Regions from separate parts of the Streptomyces sp. NPDC007157 genome, predicted to be linked through region 4. Evidence: riboswitches for the same ligand, from Rfam matches in the RefSeq annotation. Region 4 holds a riboswitch; each other region holds the start of a gene.

Region 1 (4,641 bases), on a different contig from region 4:
GGCGTGCATCTCGTCGGTCACGGTCGGCGGGGTGTTCGTCACGGCCTCGGCGTACTCCATCACGTCCCGCTCCAGCGGCGTGAAGACGTCAGACTCCCGCCAGCGTGGCACCTGGCTGGCCTTGGACAGGTCCAGGTTCCCGTTCTGCGCCTGGAAGTAGCCGACGTCCAGGCACCAGGTGCAGCCCACCTGGGCCGCCACCGCCATGTGCGCGAACGACTTGAGGCTCGTGTCGGCCCGGTCCCAGGCGCCGACCCTGCCGCCGAACTCCAGGTTGTCCTGGGCGACCTCGGGACTGTGCCACAGCACCTCGACGTTCTCGGGCACGGCACCGAGCTGTTCGACCATGTTCGCCTTGAGCCCGGCGGGGAGTTCGGCCTTCGGAATGCGCGGCGTCACGGTGTTCTCCTCGTCTGTTGCCGGTATGCGTTGCCTGTTCGGCATGAAGACACCGCCCGGAGCGCGGATGTGACAGGGGCCGGCCGGTGTCGTCGGCGGCCGGCTCGCCACTGCCGCCTGCTCCCCAGTCGGCGCCCGCAGTGCCCTCGACCGTGGCCTGGCCCACCTCGCCGACCGCGCGCTCCGGCTGCACGGTGGCTACGGCTACCCCTGCGCGTACGGTATCCAGAAGATCGTCCGTGACCTGCGGGTCCAGCAGATCCTGGAAGGAACCAACGAGATCATGCGCGTCATCGTGGCCCGCGGCCGCACGGAGGCCCTCGGATGAGCGACGTCCTGCTCCACACCGCCGGCCGGGCGGCCCACCTCACCCTCAACCGGCCCAAGGCACTCAACGCCTTGTCCCACGCCATGGTCCGGTCCATCGCCGAGGCCCTCACCGCCTGGGAGCACGACCCGGCCGTCGAGACCGTCGTCATCACCGGCGCGGGGGAGCGCGGCCTGTGCGCGGGCGGAGACATCCGCAGCATCTACGAGGACGTCCGCGCCGGGGGCGGCACCGTGTCGGCGGAGTTCTGGCGCGACGAGTACCGCCTCAACGCCCGGATCGCCCGCTACCCCAAGCCCTATGTCGCGATCATGGACGGCATCGTCATGGGCGGCGGCGTCGGCGTCTCCGCGCACGGCAGCGTCCGGATCGCCACCGAGCGGTCGCGGATCGCGATGCCGGAGACCGGTATCGGCTTCGTCCCCGACGTCGGCGGCACCTACCTGCTCGCCCTCGCCCCCGGCGAACTCGGCACCCACCTCGCGCTGACAGGCGCTCAGATCGGCGCGGCGGACGCCCTGCTGTGCGGACTCGCCGACCACTGTGTCCCCTCGGACAGGATCGAGCGGCTGATCGCCGACCTCGCCGACCGACCCGTCCACGACGCGCTCGACGGGCACGTGCGACCGGCGCCGGAAGGCGAACTGGCCCGCCACCGCGAGTGGATCGACGCCTGCTACGCCGCCGACACGGTCGAGGAGATCGTCCGGCGGCTGCTCGCCCACGGCGACCCGGCGGCGAAGGAGGCGGCGGAGACCCTGCTCACCAAGTCGCCGACCTCCCTGAAGGTCACCCTGGCGGCGATGCGCCGGGCCCGGCGGCTCGGTCCGCTGGAGCGGGTCCTCGACCAGGAGTACCGCGTCTCCTGCGCCGCCCTGGCCGCCCCCGACCTGGTGGAGGGCATCCGTGCCCAGGTCATCGACAAGGACCGCGACCCGCGCTGGTCCCCGGCCACTCTCGCCGAGGTCACCGACGCCGACGTCGACCGGTTCTTCGCTCCGCTCGGCGAACGCGAACTGGGCCTCGCCGGACCCGACACCACCACGGAGGCGGCCTGGTGAGCCGTACCGTCGCCGCCGGGCAGGAGACGATCCTCGTCGAACGCCGGCGCCGGGAAGATGCAGCCGCAGGGCTACCTGGACCGGCGAACGACCGGCGGGTTCCGTCACCGCTGACCCGGCACCCCCAGAACAGGCCACCGGACGCGAGATGAAGATCACGCCTGATGGTGCGGTCTTGGCCGTGCTCCTGACACGCGGTACGGTCTGTCCGATATCGACGACGACAGAACGGAAGCCGGTGGAAGTCCGGCACGGTCGCGCCACTGTAAGCGAGAGCCCCCTGGGAGCTCGTGAGTCAGACCCGTAGCAGTCGTCCAGTGCACCACCGAGATGGGACGCGAACTCCCAGAGGAGGTTCTGCCATGGCGCAGACCGTCGCGCAGCCGACAGCCACCACCCCCGTCGTTCCCGCCAAGCTGCCGCTGAGCGCGATAGCTCCCTGGGCGGTCTTCTTCGGCATCCTCATGCTCATCCTGCTCTACTTCGTCGGCGCCGAGCAGGGGGCCACCTCCGTGTTCAGCGGCACGGACGTCCACGAGTGGGTGCACGACGCCCGCCACCTCCTCGGCTTCCCCTGCCACTGACGCAAGGGACGCCACACGCTCATGAACTCCGCAACGGTAAGAAACCTCCTGGTGCGGGGCATGCTCGCCGGCCTCGCCGCCGGTGTGCTCGCCCTGGTCGCCGCCTACCTCCTCGGTGAGCCGAACGTCGACAAGGCGATCAGCTTCGAGGACGCCCACTCGCACGAGCACGAGATGGAGGTCGTCTCCCGTTCTCTCCAGTCCACCGCGGGCCTGGCCACCGGTGTGCTGGTCTACGGGGTCGCCTTCGGCGGCATCGCGGCACTCGCCTACTCCTTCGCCCTGGGCCGCGTCGGCCGCTTCTCGCCGCGGGCGACGGCGCTGCTGCTGTCCGTCTGTGCGCTGCTCGCCGTGTACGTCGTGCCCTTCCTGAAGTACCCGGCCAACCCGCCGTCGGTGGGCGACCCGGACACCATCGGCAAGCGGACCACGCTGTACTTCCTGATGATGGTGCTCAGCGTGCTCCTGGCGGTCGCCGCCACCATCCTGGGCAAGCGGCTCCGGCCGAGCCTCGGCACCTGGTGGGCGACCGTGGTCGCGGCGGCCGCGTTCGCGGTCGTCATCGGACTGGCGTACCAGTTCCTGCCGACCATCAACGAGGTGCCGACGGACTTCCCGGCCACCCTGCTGTGGCGGTTCCGGCTCTCGGCGCTGGCCATCCAGCTGGTGCTGTGGGGCGGGTTCGGCCTGCTCTTCGGCGAGTTGGCGGAACGGCAGCTCAACCCCAAGCCGGCGACGGTTCCGGCCGGGCGGACGGTTCCCGCCGCACACTGAACGATTCACGGCACGTGAGGGCCCTCCGGAACCATCCGGGGGCCCTCTCGCGTTCTCCGCCCGAACTCCTTCATTCCCGGGACCAGTTCATCGATTCGGTCTGTGCGGTACCGCGACCTGCCGATCGGCGTGGCCTGTGAAGGCGAGGAGGGGTGAAGCGCCGCGCGATCAGTGCTTGTGGGTCTCGGATCGCTCCGCCCGGGTGGTCGTCAGATAGGCACGCACCAGTGCCTGCCCCGTCCGGCAGCGCACGGGGCGGCAGTCGGGGCAGCGCCTCACATGGTTCAGATAGGTGTCGTAGCGATCCTGGGCGGCGGGCGCGAGGGAGTTCTCCACGGGTGCGGCCTCTCGTGAGTGCCCCGGGGGCGCGGGAGTTGACTGATTTTCAGTATGTCCCCCCGGAGGCCTTCCGGAACGTCCGCCGCGCCCGTCGGGGAGCCGTTCGGCCGACCGCCCGTCGCCTGCCGTACGAGCGCCGTATCCTGGGCCCGCGCCGAACGTGGGGCCACCGTCCTCGACCGGCTGCTCGGCATCTTCGAGCAGCGCGCCCCGGGTGCGCCGCGGCTGCGGTGAACCAGCCGTGAACCCGCCGTGTCTTCGGTGCCGGTGCCGGTGCCGGTGCCGCACTCGCGTCCGCCGCCGCTGACAAGGAAAGATGGGCGTCCAGCGATCGATCAACGACTGCGGAGGAAGTGGACTCATGCCGCATGAGCGAGCGGGCCGGCCGGCGGCTCCGGAGGACCTCGTCGACGTGGCCCGGCTGGTCACGGCGTACTACGCACTGCACCCCGACCCGGCCGACCCGGCCCAGCGGGTGGCGTTCGGCACTTCGGGGCACCGCGGATCGTCGCTGACGACCGCGTTCAACGAGGACCACATCGCGGCCACCAGCCAGGCCATCTGCGAGTACCGGAGCGGTCAGGGCACCGACGGTCCCCTCTTCCTGGGCGCCGACACCCACGCCCTGTCCGAGCCCGCCAAGGTCACCGCCCTGGAGGTGTTCGCCGCCAACGGCGTCACCGTCCTGATCGACAGCGCCGACGGCTACACGCCGACCCCCGCCGTCTCGCACGCCATCCTGACCCACAACCGCGGCCGTACGACCGGACTGGCGGACGGTGTCGTGGTCACCCCCTCGCACAACCCGCCCGCCGACGGCGGCTTCAAGTACAACCCGCCCAGCGGCGGCCCCGCCGCCTCCGACGCCACTTCCTGGATCCAGGACCGCGCCAACCGGATCATCGCCGACGGGATGAAGGACGTACAGCGCCTCCCCTACGAGCGCGCGCTCGCCGCGCCCACCACCGGTCGGTACGACTTCATGGGCGTGTACGTCGACGACCTGCCCAGCGTCCTCGACCTGGACGCGGTCCGGGCGTCCGGGCTGCGCATCGGCGCCGACCCGCTCGGCGGGGCCTCCGTCGCCTACTGGGGCCGGATCGCCGAACGGCACAGCCTCGACCTCACCGTGGTCAACCCGTACACCGACCCCACC
Region 2 (4,641 bases), on a different contig from region 4:
TCCACGGCAGACACATCACGCACAAGTCACTGCACACCCCGCATCCCCAACTGCTCTCGGTCATGCGGGAGATGGAGAGCCTCGGCATCGAGGAACTCGAACGGACCGCCTACTCGCGCTTCCGTTCCACCTCCGACGTGGCCCCCGCGTCCACGCTCCACCACCACTGGGCGATGGCAACCGGCCGGGCCGTCCCCGCCGACTACCGCTTCCGCTACGTCCAGCTGGGCACACCGGACATGGGCCGCCGCCTGGCCCGCCTCACGGCCGGCGAGGACATCGACTTCTTCTGCCTCAACGACGTGGACACGCCCCCGGAGACCAGACCGGCCGCCCAGGCCGCGATCCGCACCTTCCTGGAGCGGAAGTACCCGTTTCCGAGCCGCTTCGAAGGAGCACCCCGCAGCACCACCCGCCCTGTCGCACCGCTCACGACGGGAGTCCCCTCCCAGCCGACGCGGGAGGAAGCACAGCGCCGTGAGTGAACAGGCCCGGAACCGAGCCCGGACCCCACCGAGGCGGCCGGCCGGAACACGGGAAGAATGTTCCGCACGCCCTGGTCTGCGTAGTGGCCGAGGTTGTTGGTGCGTATGACGGCGGTCGTTCCCGCTCACCGCTGCGGGGCAGTCCCGGATTCCCACCGGGTTCCCTCTTACGGCACCCCGTCTGGCGGACGGGGCGAACCAACTGCTCCGGCCACCTACGGGCTGTCACTCCGCCGGGGAGGGGATCCTCCAGCATCCGGAAGGTGCCGCGGAACGCCTGCGTGGACCGCCTCGGCGAACTCGCGGGCCTGGGCGAGGTCCGGGGTGCCGGTCTCGACCCAGATCAGGTCGGCGTACGGGGCGTGGGCGAGCCCGCGGGCGATGACCGGGGTCATGCCGTTGCGGACCCGGTAGAAGCCCTCGGAGGTGCGTTCGCCGGTGACGAACTCGGCGTCGCGCTCGTCCACGTCGGTGGTCAGGAGGGTGGCGGCCAGGGCGTCGGTGCGGGCGATGACGACGGTCGGGACGTCGGCGATGTCGGCGGCGAGACGGGCCGCGTTGAGGGTGCGGATGTGCTGCGCGGTGGGGACGAGGACCTTGCCGCCGAGGTGTCCGCACTTCTTCTCGGAGGCGAGCTGGTCCTCGTAGTGGATGCCGGCCGCGCCCGCCGCGATCATCGCACGGCGTCCCCTTCTCCTTCGTCCGCGTCGACCGGGCCGGCAACCTGTCCAAGCGCCAGTCGGCGACCGGCTTCCACTTCTCCCGGGCCGGCGGCACCTGCCCGCTGTGGAACGTCTACGAGGCGTTCGCCGCCCCCGGCCGCATCCACGTCCAGATCGCCTAAATGCCCGACGGACAGCGGTACTTGTGGACGGCCCGCGCGATCACCCGGCACCGCGGCGGCTGGGGCGAACCCGGCAGGACCTACGCCATCGGCCTCGGCTGCGAGATCCGCCACGCCCACCGCCTCGTCCACGCCGACGGCCTCGACCTCACCAACGCCTCCGCCGCCACCCCCATCGGCATGGGCTGCCGCGTCTGCGAACGCCTCGACTGCGCCCAGCGGGCGGTGCCACCGCTGGGGCGTCCACTGCTCATCGACCAGAACACCAGCACGTTCGTGCCGTACCCGGTGACCGAGCACACGGTCTGACCGTATGACGGACTTGATAGCCTCAGCGGGCCAGTCGAGCCACATCCGAGGCCAGGGAATCCGGTGCGAATCCGGAACTGACGCGCAGCGGTGAGGGGGACGGGCGGGGCCCGCACGCCACTGGGAGACCGGGAAGGCGCCCCGACCGGACGAACCCGAGTCCGAAGACCCGCTGGCACCTCCGCGCCCCGGTGCGGAGGACATCCGTAGGCCAGGCTCCGCGTACGAGCCCCGACCCCCGAGGCATGCCCGTGTTCTCCTGCGCTCTCGCCCAGGAACCCCGCGAACTCCTCCTCGACGAACCCACCGACCACCTCGACATCCGGCACCTCGCCGAGGTCACCCACCCTCCCGGCCACCCCGTGATCCGCTTCCTGCGGCCGGCGGCCACAGCGACGGGATCTCCCCGGAAGAGGAGCACGACGAGTGACGTCCGATCAGCGCCCTGAAGAAGCCCGCACGGAGCACACCCCCGCCGGACGGGCGCCGTGCCGCGTCGTCGTCTGCCGGGACTGCTGCTGCGGAACTGTGAAAGTGCCCGGAGTGGATCACGCCCAGCAGATCGCGCACCTGACCGAGAAGGTCCCCGTACGCGTCTCGGACTGCCTCGACGTCTGCGAGCACGCCAACGTGATCGTCGTCCAGCCCTCCGCCGCCGCCCGCGCCACCGGCGCCCGCCCGGTCTGGCTCGGCCTCGTCAACGATCAGGACGCCACCGAGGACATCGCCCGCTGGGTGCGGGCCGGCGGCCCCGGCGTCGCCCCATGCCCCGACATCCTCGACCTCTACGTCTTCACGCCGCCCCGGAGGGTGCGACGAGAACGAGGCAACTGAGCGACGAGGGAAAGCCCGAGGACCCGGTACCCGGGGCTCCGCCGGGAAGACGGGAGCGGGAGTACCGCGGCAGTCCGGCTCGGGGACGGTGAGAACGACGTCCCCGCGTTCCTGCTGCGTCCAGACCACCCGCGACCGCGGCATGAAGGCGTACGCCTTACCCGAGCGGCTGATCAGGCAGTTCGGACGGTCCGCGGGATTTCCCGCGGAGGTCGGCCCTACGCGGCGCCCCGCAGAACCTCGAACGCTTCCGTCAGCAGCGCGGCGAAGTCGTCGACGGAGCGATGGTCCGCGTCCCCGGTGCCGTCGTAGGAGTAGGCGATCAGGGCACCGCGGACGGCGGCGACCGCCGCGCGGGCCAGTACCGAGGCGCGCAGTGCGCGCCTGTGGGGCGGCTCGTCGGGCGCCTGCCGCGCGAAGCGCGTCTCGAGTGCGTCGGCGATGCCGTCCTCGAAGGAGGTCAGCACGTGGGTGCGCGGCGCGTTGCCCGACAGGGAGCGGGGCGGTGCGCCGACGAAGAGGATGGCCAGTCCCGAGTCCAGCTCCGCGGCGGCTGTGAGCAGGCCGTTCAGGACGGCGGAGAGCGGGGGCTCTGCCGAGGGCCGCAGGGGGATCTCCCTCTTCAACAAGGGCACCAGGTCGAGGATCTCGGCGAAGATCAGGTCTTCCTTCGAGGGGAAGTAGCGGAAGAAGGTGCGCTCGGTGACCCCGGCCGCCGCGGCGATGTCCTTGACCGCCGTCTCCTGGTAGCCGTGCTCCGCGAACATGCGGGCGGCCGCCTGCTGCAGTGCCTGGCGGGTGGCGGCCTTCTTCCGGGCCCTCCGCCCCTCCTCGGGTCCGCTTTCCACGTCGACGGACTCCGCGCGCATGCCCTGCTCGTTCACGCCCTCATCCTGTCACGCACCGCAGGCACCGTTCTGTCGCGTTCATGCCCGTCGCGTTCATGCTGCCGCGGTCCTGAAAACTGTCAGTCCTGACACTTTGTGTATCGTGTCAGTCATGACACTTTTTCGCGGTCTAGTGCGCCGGGCCCGGTCGCGGCCCCGCACCGCGGTCGCCGCGGTCACCGTCCTCGCCCTGGCCGGCGCCGCGGGCGCGGCCGAGCTGACGGTCCGCGGCCGGATGGCCGACCGGTTCGCCACCGCGGCCGAGAAGCGGCTGGGGGAGACCCCCGACGTCGGCCTGGGCGGCACACCGGCGCTGTGGCAGCTGGCCCGGGGCATCTGTCCCGAGGTCGAACTGGAGGCCGACGGGGCGTCCGTGAACCAGTTTCACGATCTCGACATCGATGCCCGGCTCCGCGACGTCCGCCCCCGCGCAGGCGTCGTCACGGTGCGGTCGACCACCGTGGACGTCGGGATAGGCACCGGGTCACTCACCGGCGACCAGTTGCGGCAGATGAACGGCACGATGGCGGCCGACCCCGCGAGCGGACGGCTGATCGTCCGCGCCGGCCCCGGAGGCGCGGTCACCATTCCCCTGAAGCCCTCCCTGCACGGCACGTCGATCGAGATCACTCCCGAGCAGCCCACCTTCAACGGCAACCCCCTGCCCGAGGCCCTGTCGGAAAAGCTCACCGAAAAGGCCCGGCGCACCGTTGAACTGGCCGATCTGCCACTGGAGTTGAAGCCGCAGCGGCTCACCGTCACCGACGACGGCCTGAGCCTGTCCCTCCGCGGCGGCCCCGCCACCCTCGACGCCTGACCCACCGATGTCCCCTCGGCCCGCCGCCTTCGACGCCTGACCCATCGGTGCCCCCGGCGGCCCGCCGCCTTCGACGCCTGACCCACCGGCGCCCCCAGACGGTCCGGCCCGCCTCTCCGGTCCTGATCCCCGGACGTGCCGCTCGCACCTCGTCACCCCCCTCAAGGAGCACGACTCATGGCTTCCCTGCTCTACCGGCTCGGCCGCGGTGCCTTCCGGCACCGACGTTCCGTGCTGGCCGCATGGCTGGCGGTGCTGGCCGCAGTGATCGCCTGTCTGGTCGCCTTCGGCGGCCAGACCGACGACGAGTTCACCATCCCGGGCTCGGAATCCCAGCAGGCCATGGACACCCTGAAGGCGTCCCTGCCCGCCGCGGCCGGAACCAGCGCGCAGATCGTGTTCGTCGCGCCGAAGGGACACGAGATCACCGAGCCGCGGTACGCGTCCGTGGTCAGCGCCACGATG
Region 3 (4,641 bases), on a different contig from region 4:
CACCGGCACCTCCAGGAACTTCGGGCTCGACGAACACCTCGACTACACCACCCGGTACGGCCGTGCGCTGGAATTCGTCCAGGTCGCCCGCGGCCTGTGGGACTCCTACGAGGACGACGCGTTCCCCGCGGACGTGGTGCGAGGCGTCTTCCTGGACACCGCGAAGCTGCACGAACTCAACCACGAGGGCGAGCACTTCAGGATCGCGGGTCCGCTCAACCTCTCCCGCTCGCCGCAGGGCCAGCCGGTGATCTTCCAGGCCGGCGTCTCCGAGGAGGGCCGTGACCTCGCCGCGCAGGTCGCCGAGGGCATCTACGCGCCGGGCGGCTCGCTCCAGCAGGCGCAGGAGTACTACGCCGACATCAAGAAGCGCACGGCGTCCTACGGCCGCGACCCCGAACACATCAAGATCTTCATCCACGGCGGCCCGGTCGTCGGCCTCACCGACGAGGCGGCCCGGCTCCGGGAGCGGGAGATCTTCGAGGAGGACAACGACTTCGAGCGCAACCTCGCGCTGCTCGGCCGTTCCTTCGGCGCCTACGACTTCAGCGTGCACGACCTGGACGGCCCGTTCCCGGACGTCGCGCACCTCGCCGAGAAGGGCGGCCGCACCGGAGCGGCCAAGCTCATCGAGCGGGCCGCAGCAGAGGGCTTGACTCTTCGGCAGGTCGCCAACCTGGTCAGCGAGTTCCGGCAGTCGCCGTTCGTCGGGGCGCCGAAGACCGTGGCCGACACCATCGAGCAGTGGTTCGACGCCGGCACCTTCGACGGCATCAACCTCGCCTTCCGCACCAACGACGACCTGGAGCTCTTCGTGGACGGTGTCGTCCCGATCCTCCAGAAGCGCGGGCTGTTCCGCACCGAGTACGAGGCCGACACCCTGCGCGGCAACCTCGGCCTGCCGATCCCGGTCAACCGGCACACCGACGAGCGCCGGCTCGGGAACGGCTGACCGAGCCTCGTGAGAAGCACTCACCCGAAGACGCGATCCGGGCCCGACCGCGCCCGCACCGCAACCCGCACCCGCACCCGCACGCACAGGAGCCCGAGATGACCGAGTACAGCGACTACCACGCCCCCGAGGGCCTCCTGACCCGCGGCACCGTCGTCGTGGTGCCCGGCCGGGGAGAGAGCCGTGCCGCCTACGACCGTCTCGGCAGGCGGCTCGCGGCCGACGCCTACCGCGTCCGGGTCGTGGACGGCCCCGAGATCGACGCCGACGACCTGAACGGTTCGCTGGCCCGGTTCGGCGACCGGCTCGCCGCCGCCGTGGCGGGTACGGCGGCCGCCGAAGGCGGAGTGACCGGTCCACTCGTGCTGGTGGGCGCCGACTCCGGTGCCGCGGCCGTCGCGGCACTGCTCGGCCTCGGCGGCTCCTCGGCCGCCGCCATGCGGCCGGGGGCAGTCGTACTGGCGGGCCTCCCGGGCCGTACCGCCGGGACCGGCGGCGGCTGGGACGACGAACTCGATGTCCGCACGTCCTGCCCGACCCACCGAGGTGTGCTCAGCAACGACCCGGACGCGCAACGGGGCACGCTCGACGCCCCGTTGCCCGGTGCCCTGCTCGACGCGGCCTACCACGCGGACCTCGCCGTCCCCGCCCTGCTCCTCGTCGGCGACGCGGACCCGCTCGCGGACCGCGACGCCCTGGCCCGTACCGCGAAGACGCTGTCCCGCTCCCGGCTGGCGGTGGTCCGCGACGCCCACCACGACGTCCTCAACGACCTCCAGCACCGCTCGGTCGCGGCCGAGGTCGTGACCTTCCTGGAGGCATTGCGCACCGGGCTGGTGCCCGCGATCGCGGTGGAGTCGAGCGCCTGGTGACGGCCGCCGTCGCAGGTCCCTCTCTCACCCCTCCCGCTGCGTACCGAAAGGAAAGGGCATGAGCGCCCCGCTCCATCGAAGCCCGTCGCCCACGGCCACCGCCCCCGACGGCGCGGACCTCCTGCGCGACACCCTGCGCCGGCACGCCGCCGGAGTCACGGTGATCACCTTCGCGGGCCCCGTCGGCTTCACCGCCACCTCCTTCACCTCCGTCTCCCTGCGGCCGGCCCTGGTCTCGTTCTGCATCGGCCTCGACGCGTCCAGCACCCCCGCCGCGCGCCTCGCGGACCGCTTCGCCGTCCATGTCCTCGGCACCGCGAACGCCGCTCTGGCGAGGCAGTTCGCGCGCAGCGGGGTCGACCGGTTCGCCGGGGTGCGCTGGCGGGCGCAGCCGGACGGGCTGCCCATCCTCGACGACGTCACCGGCTGGCTGTCGGCCCGCATCACCCTGCGTCAGACCATCGGTGACCACCTGCTGGTCGTCGGCGAGATCGACGCGGGCGCGGTGGTCGAAGAGGCCCCGGCCCTCGTCCACCACAACGGATCCTTCGCATCGGCGCATCCACTGGTGTGAGACCACGCCCCCGCTCGCATCCGCCGGGGTGAGCGCGGCCCGCCGGGAGCAACCGAGGTACGGCGCGGGCGGCGGAGCCGGTGGGGCGGCTCACACCATCCGGATGACGCACCTGTCGCCGCTGTCCGCGGTGGTACCCCTTAGGCTGGCCGGTGCAGCTGGTTCGCCCCGTCCGCCAGGCGGGATGCGTCGCAAGAGGGAACCCGGTGGGAATCCGGGACTGCCCCGCAGCGGTGAGTGGGAACGAACGCCGTCATACGCACTGGGCCCGACGTACGGACCTGGGAAGCGACGGCCGGTAGGTGTCCTCCGTCAGGAGGGCGTGCCCGCGAGTCCGAAGACCTGCCAACTGCCCGCGCGCGAACCACTCGTGCGCGGACATCCCGGTGACCTCGAGGGCGGGTCGGCGTACACACCAGGCGGATGACCGTGCCGTGCAGGGTCGTTTCCGTCCGGTTCGTCGCCCCTTCGCGCTCTCGTCCCGTCTCCGGGATCTCAGGGATTCATCTCGCGAAGGAGATCTCCGTGACATCCAAGTCCGCAGCCGCGGCAGCACGGGCCACCGTGTACGGCTACCCCCGCCAGGGACCGAACCGGGAACTGAAGAAGGCGATCGAGGGCTACTGGAAGGGCCGGGTCGACGCCGACGCCCTCCGCGCCACCGCCGCCGGCCTGCGCCGGAGCAACTGGCGGCAGCTCGCCGGCGCCGGCATCCACGAGGTACCCACCGGCGACTTCTCGTACTACGACCACGTCCTGGACACCACCGTGATGGTCGGCGCGATCCCCGCCCGCCACCGGGCCGCCGTGGACGCCGATGCGCTGGACGGCTACTTCGCCATGGCCCGCGGCACCCAGGACGTGGCGCCGCTGGAGATGACCAAGTGGTTCGACACCAACTACCACTACCTGGTGCCGGAGTTGGGCCCCGACACCGTCTTCACCGCCGACTCCGGCAAGCAGGTCGGCGAGCTGAGGGAGGCCCTCGCGCTCGGCCTCACCGCCCGGCCGGTGCTCGTCGGCCCGGTCACCTACCTGCTGCTCGCCAAGCCGGCCCCGGGCGTGGCCGCCGGCTTCGACCCGCTCACCCTGCTCGACCGGCTGCTCCCGGTGTACGCCGAGGTCCTCGCCGACCTGCGCGCCGCCGGCGCGGAGTGGGTGCAGCTCGACGAGCCCGCCCTGGTCCAGGACCGCACCCCGGCCGAGCTGAACGCCGCCGAGCGAGCCTACCGCGACCTGGGGGCCCTGCCCGACCGCCCGAAACTGCTGGTCGCCTCCTACTTCGACCGCCTCGGCGAGGCACTCCCGGTGCTGGCCAAGGCCCCGGTCGAGGGGCTGGCACTGGACTTCACCGGGGCCGCCGCCGCCAACCTGGACGCGCTGGCCGCCGTCGGCGGACTGCCCGGCAAACGGCTGGTCGCGGGTGTCGTCAACGGCCGCAACATCTGGGTCAACGACCTCGCCGGGTCGCTGTCCACACTCGGCACCTTGCTGGGCCTGGCCGACCGGGTCGACGTCGCCGCCTCCTGCTCCCTCCTCCACGTGCCCCTCGACGCGGCGGCCGAGCGGGACATCGAGCCGCAGATCCTGCGCTGGCTGGCCTTCGCGAAGCAGAAGACCGCCGAGATCGTCACCCTCGCCAAGGGCCTGGCCCAGGGCACCGACACCATCGCCGCCGGGCTCTCGGCGAACCGGGCCGACCTCGCCTCCCGCGAGAACTCGGCCGTCACCCGGGACCCGGCGGTGCGCGCCCGCACCGCCGCGATCACCGACGCCGACGGCCGCCGCTCCCAGCCGTACACCGAGCGGACCACCGCCCAGCGTGCCCACCTCGGGCTGCCGCTGCTGCCGACCACGACCATCGGCTCCTTCCCGCAGACCGGCGAACTGCGCACCGCGCGCGCCGACCTGCGCACGGGCCGGATCGACACGGCCGGCTACGAGGAGCGGATCAGGGCCGAGATCCAGGAGGTCATCTCCTTCCAGGAGAAGTCCGGGATCGACGTCCTGGTGCACGGTGAGCCCGAGCGCAACGACATGGTCCAGTACTTCGCCGAGCGGCTGACGGGGTATCTGGCCACGCGGCACGGCTGGGTCCAGTCGTACGGCACCCGGTACGTGCGGCCGCCGATCCTGGCCGGTGACATCTCCCGTCCCGAGCCGATGACCGTGCGCTGGACGACGTACGCCCAGTCGCTCACGGACCGCCCGGTCAAGGGCATGCTGACCGGTCCGGTCACCAT
Region 4 (4,641 bases):
GACGATGGGCATCATCACCCTCGCGCTGATCGCGGGCGGCTCCATCGCCCCCGGCTCGAACCCTCCCACCTGGGTCATCCTCTCCGCCGGCCTCGCCATCGCCCTCGGCACCTACATCGGCGGCTGGCGGATCATCCGCACCATGGGCAAGGGCCTGACCGACCTCCAGCCGCAGCAGGGCTTCGCCGCCCAGACCAGCGCGGCCACCGCCATCCTGGCCTCCTCCCACCTCGGCTTCTCCCTCTCCACCACACACGTCGTCTCCGGTTCCGTGATGGGCGCGGGCCTGGGCCGCAAGGGCGGCACGGTCCGCTGGTCCACCGCGACCCGCATGATGGTCGCCTGGGTGCTCACCCTCCCCGCGGCCGCGGTGGTCGGCGCGCTCGCCGAGTCCGTGACGGACCTCGGCGACTGGGGCACGGCGGTCGTCGCCGTCTTCCTCGTCGCCTCCAGCGCCACGATCTGGAAGCTCTCCCGCCGCGAGGTCGTGGACAGCGCCAACGTCAACGACGGCACGGAGCCGGCCGGTGTGGTGACCGCGGCGATGGCCGCCGTGTCCCCGCCGCCCGCGGGCACGGTGACCGACGACCTCACCGCCACGATCCCGTCCCCCGCCCCGTCACCCGCGCCGGCCGCCGCCACCGACCCGGCCGCGACCGTCTGACCCCCGAGGAAGAACCGACATGAACATCGACTGGGCAGCCATCGGCTCCGTCTTCGGCGTCAGCCTCGTGGTCACCGTGGGCATGGTGGCCCTCTTCACCCTCGGCATCAAGGGCCTCTCCGCCCGCGAACGCGCCATGGCCCAGGGCAATTCCGCGGCCCTGGCCGTGACCGCCGCCTACCTGTGCTTCGCCGCCTGCGCGGCCGCGGTGGCCTACGGCATCCACCTGATCGTGGCCAAGGCCTGACCCAGACCTGAACAGAGCCGAGGAAGGCTCCTCTCCGACTCGCTCGGGAGGAGCCTTCGGCATGTCCCACCAGCCCCGCAGGACCACCGGTGTGGGCCTTCCCACACACTCCCCTCGCAGGTCAACGGCAAGTTGACTGGTCTTCCGGGGGCATGGTGGACTTCCGGAGCCAAGTACGGCGCCAAGAGAGGAAGCCGGTGTGAATCCGGCGCGGTCCCGCCACTGTCACCGGGGTAGCAATCCCCGGGAGCCAGGAACTCTCACCGCCGGTCTCGTCGAACCAGGGCGTGGACACCCTGAGTGAGGACATATCTCCATGCGCGGCTGCCGTTCGAGGTTGAGTACCAGGCCCGTTCCCGCCCCCGCGGCGGGCTGAGCCGATGGGTGCCGGTCGCGTCTTCGCGTACGGCGCCGCCGCCGGCCTTCTCGGCGATCTGCTGCTCGGCGATCCGCGCCGCGGGCATCCGGTCGCCGCGTTCGGACGGGCGGCCGGTGCCGTCGAACGAGCGCTGTGGCGGGACCACCGCGGGTGGGGCGCGCTGCACACCGCCGTCTGCGCCGGCGGCGCCGTGACTCTGGGTGCCCTGGCCCAGCGGGTCGTACGACCGTCCACCGCCGCTTCCGTCGCGCTCACCGCGACCGCCACCTGGGCCGTCGTCGGGGGCACCTCACTCGCCCGCGAGGCCGGCGTCATCGGGCGCGCCCTCAGGACGGGGGACGTCGAGGCCGCCCGGGCCCGGCTGCCGCATCTGTGCGGACGGGATCCGCAGGCCCTGGACGCCGACGGGATCGCCCGGGCCGTCGTGGAGTCCGTCGCCGAGAACACGAGCGACGCGGTCGTGGGTGCGCTGGTGTGGGGGGCCGTGGGCGGGGTGCCGGGGCTGCTCGGGTTCCGGGCCGTCAACACCCTGGACGCCATGGTGGGTCACAAGTCGGCCCGGTACCGGCGGTACGGGTGGGCCTCGGCGCGGCTGGACGACGTGGCGGGGTGGCCGGGGGCACGGCTCACCGCCGTGCTGGCCGCCGTCGCCGGAGACGACGCCAAGGGGGCCGTGCGGGCCTGGCGGTCCGACGCGGCGAAGCACCCGAGCCCCAACGCCGGGCCGGTGGAGGCGTCGTTCGCGGGGGCGCTCGGGGTACGGCTCGGCGGGACGTTGTCCTACGGCGGGCGGGTCGAGCATCGGCCGGTGCTGAACGGGAAGGGGCGTGCGGTGGAAGTCGCGGACATCGAGCGGGCGGTGCGGTTGTCACGGCGGGTGGGGTGGCTGGCGTTCGGGGCCGGCGCGGCCGGGGCCCTGGTGCGGGAGGCGCTTGCACGGCGCCCGGCACAGCGCTCCGCACAGCGGTCGGGACGGGCGTCGTGAACGGCGGCGGCCTCCTCGTGGCCGGTACCACCTCCGACGCCGGCAAGAGTGTCGTCACCGCCGGTATCTGCCGGTGGCTGGTACGGCAGGGCGTCAAGGTCGCGCCGTTCAAGGCGCAGAACATGTCCCTCAACTCCTTCGTCACGCGCGAGGGCGCCGAGATCGGGCGGGCGCAGGCCATGCAGGCGCAGGCCTGCCGCATCGAGCCGACCGCGCTGATGAACCCCGTGCTGCTCAAGCCGGGCGGCGAGCAGAGCAGCCAGGTAGTGCTGCTCGGCAAGCCGGTCGGTGAGCTGAGTGCGCGCGGCTACCACGGCGGGCGGCAGCAGAAGCTGCTCGGGACCGTGCTCGACTGTCTCGCCGAGTTGCGGGGCACGTATGACGCGGTGATCTGTGAGGGGGCGGGCAGTCCGGCGGAGATCAACCTGCGCCGGACCGACATCGTGAACATGGGGATCGCGCGCAACGCGCGGATCCCGGTGCTCGTCGTCGGTGACATCGACCGCGGGGGCGTGTTCGCCTCCTTCTTCGGCACCGTCGCCCTGCTCTCGCCGGAGGACCAGGCCCTCGTCGCCGGGTTCCTCGTCAACAAGTTCCGGGGCGACGTCTCCCTGCTGGAGCCCGGCCTCGACATGCTGCACGGCCTCACCGGGCGGCACACCTACGGCGTGCTCCCCTTCCGGCACGGGCTCGGGATCGACGAGGAGGACGGGCTGAGGGTCTCGCTGCGCGGGACCGTCCGGGAGTCGAACACGGCCCCGCCCGTCGGTGCGGACGTCCTGCGGGTCGCCGTCTGTGCCATCCCCCTGATGTCCAACTTCACGGACGTGGACGCGCTGGCCGCCGAACCGGGTGTCGTGGTGCGGTTCGTGGACCGCCCGGAGGAGCTCGCCGACGCCGATCTCGTCGTGGTCCCGGGCACCCGGGGCACGGTCCGGGCCCTGGAGTGGCTGCGGGAGCGGGGACTCGCGGAGGCGCTGAAGCGCAGGGCCGCCGAGGGGCGGCCGGTGCTCGGCATCTGCGGTGGCTTCCAGATCCTCGGGGAGCACATCGAGGACGAGGTCGAGAGCAGGCGCGGACAGGTGGCCGGTCTGGGTGTCCTGCCCGTCCGGGTGCGGTTCGCCCGGGAGAAGACCCTCACCCGGCCCGTCGGCGAGGCCCTCGGCGAGCGCGTCGAGGGGTACGAGATCCATCACGGGGTCGCCGAGGTCACCGGCGGGGACCAATTCCTGGACGGCTGCCGGGTCGGGCCGACCTGGGGCACCCACTGGCACGGCTCCCTGGAGTCGGACGGCTTCCGCCGGGCCTTTCTGCGCGAAGTGGCGGCCGCCGCGGGCCGCCGGTTCGTGCCGGCCCCCGACACCTCGTTCGCCGCGCTGCGCGAGGAGCAGCTCGACCGGCTCGGCGACCTGATCGAACACCACGCGGACACCGACGCGCTCTGGCGGCTCATCGAGTCGGGCGCGCCACAAGGACTGCCTTTCATCCCACCGGGAGCGCCCGCATGAGCACTGTGTTGTTGTTGTCGACCGCCGACACCGATCTGCTGGCGGCCCGGGCCGCCTCCGGTGCCGGCTACCGGATCGGCAATCCGACGCGCGTCGACGTCACGGAGGAGCTGCCCGCGCTGATCGAGGGCGCGGACATCGCCGTCGTACGGCTGCTCGGCGGCAAGCGGGCCTGGGAGGACGGGCTCGCCGCGCTCCGGGCGTCCGGGGTGCCGACCGTGCTGCTCGGCGGCGAGGCCGTGCCGGACGCCGAGTTGATGGCCGAGTCGTCGGTGCCGGCCGGCGTGGTCGCGGAGGCGCTGCGCTATCTCGTCGAGGGCGGGCCCGCGAACCTGCTGGAGCTGTCCCGGTTCCTGTCCGACACCGTGCTGCTGACCGGCGAGGGGTTCGCCGAGCCGCAGAAGATGCCCGAGTTCGGGGTGCACGGCTCGTACGAGATCCGGGCCGGCCGTCCCACGGTCGGGGTGCTCTTCTACCGGGCCCATGAACTCAGCGGCAACACCGCCTTCGTGGACACCCTGTGCGAGGCGATCGAGGCGCGCGGCGCCAACGCCCTTCCGGTGTACTGCGGTTCGCTGCGCGGGGCGGACGCCGGGCTGTACGAGATCCTCGCCGGGGCCGACGCGCTGGTCGCCACCGTGCTGGCGGCCGGCGGCACCCACGCCTCGCAGGCCTCGGCCGGCGGTGACGAGGAGGCCTGGGACATCGGGGCGCTCGCCGATCTGGACGTCCCGGTGCTGCAGGGCCTCTGCCTGACCTCCTCCCGGCAGGCCTGGGGCGAGTCCGATGCCGCCCTCTCCCCCATGGACGCGGCGATGCAGGTCGCCATCCCGGAGTTCGACGGCCGTCTGATCACGG

The links. A riboswitch is a leader RNA that binds a small molecule or an ion and turns the genes downstream of it on or off. The one in region 4 is predicted to bind cobalamin.
Region 1: it holds a riboswitch for cobalamin, as region 4 does, so the genes downstream of both, ABZ642_RS07090 (CbtB-domain containing protein) here and ABZ642_RS12765 (cobalamin biosynthesis protein) in region 4, are expected to answer to the same signal.
Region 2: it holds a riboswitch for cobalamin, as region 4 does, so the genes downstream of both, ABZ642_RS01615 (hypothetical protein) here and ABZ642_RS12765 (cobalamin biosynthesis protein) in region 4, are expected to answer to the same signal.
Region 3: it holds a riboswitch for cobalamin, as region 4 does, so the genes downstream of both, metE (5-methyltetrahydropteroyltriglutamate--homocysteine S-methyltransferase) here and ABZ642_RS12765 (cobalamin biosynthesis protein) in region 4, are expected to answer to the same signal.

What each region holds. Positions count from the first base shown of each region.
Region 1 covers NZ_JBEYFE010000003.1:343,019-347,659, reverse strand. The annotation lists gene ABZ642_RS07105 (carboxymuconolactone decarboxylase family protein) at 1-399, opposite strand, end outside; partial or broken gene ABZ642_RS07100 (acyl-CoA dehydrogenase family protein) at 485-727, shown strand; gene ABZ642_RS07095 (enoyl-CoA hydratase/isomerase family protein) at 724-1,788, shown strand; cobalamin riboswitch at 1,972-2,109, shown strand; gene ABZ642_RS07090 (CbtB-domain containing protein) at 2,151-2,372, shown strand; gene ABZ642_RS07085 (CbtA family protein) at 2,394-3,146, shown strand; gene ABZ642_RS07080 (hypothetical protein) at 3,315-3,482, opposite strand; gene pgm (phosphoglucomutase (alpha-D-glucose-1,6-bisphosphate-dependent)) at 3,847-4,641, shown strand, end outside.
Region 2 covers NZ_JBEYFE010000001.1:364,248-368,888, reverse strand. The annotation lists gene ABZ642_RS01630 (stealth family protein) at 1-485, shown strand, start outside; cobalamin riboswitch at 537-697, opposite strand; partial or broken gene ABZ642_RS01625 (isocitrate lyase) at 701-1,168, opposite strand; partial or broken gene ABZ642_RS01620 (short-chain fatty acyl-CoA regulator family protein) at 1,168-1,638, shown strand; cobalamin riboswitch at 1,653-1,830, shown strand; gene ABZ642_RS01615 (hypothetical protein) at 1,884-2,087, shown strand; gene ABZ642_RS01610 ((2Fe-2S) ferredoxin domain-containing protein) at 2,065-2,472, shown strand; gene ABZ642_RS01605 (TetR family transcriptional regulator) at 2,691-3,356, opposite strand; gene ABZ642_RS01600 (DUF2993 domain-containing protein) at 3,472-4,176, shown strand; gene ABZ642_RS01595 (MMPL family transporter) at 4,354-4,641, shown strand, end outside.
Region 3 covers NZ_JBEYFE010000001.1:416,795-421,435, forward strand. The annotation lists gene ABZ642_RS01860 (LLM class flavin-dependent oxidoreductase) at 1-952, shown strand, start outside; gene ABZ642_RS01865 (alpha/beta hydrolase) at 1,051-1,824, shown strand; gene ABZ642_RS01870 (flavin reductase family protein) at 1,883-2,398, shown strand; cobalamin riboswitch at 2,556-2,749, shown strand; gene metE (5-methyltetrahydropteroyltriglutamate--homocysteine S-methyltransferase) at 2,924-4,641, shown strand, end outside.
Region 4 covers NZ_JBEYFE010000006.1:69,091-73,731, forward strand. The annotation lists gene ABZ642_RS12755 (inorganic phosphate transporter) at 1-664, shown strand, start outside; gene ABZ642_RS12760 (hypothetical protein) at 684-911, shown strand; cobalamin riboswitch at 1,050-1,192, shown strand; gene ABZ642_RS12765 (cobalamin biosynthesis protein) at 1,292-2,275, shown strand; gene ABZ642_RS12770 (cobyric acid synthase) at 2,272-3,783, shown strand; gene cobN (cobaltochelatase subunit CobN) at 3,780-4,641, shown strand, end outside.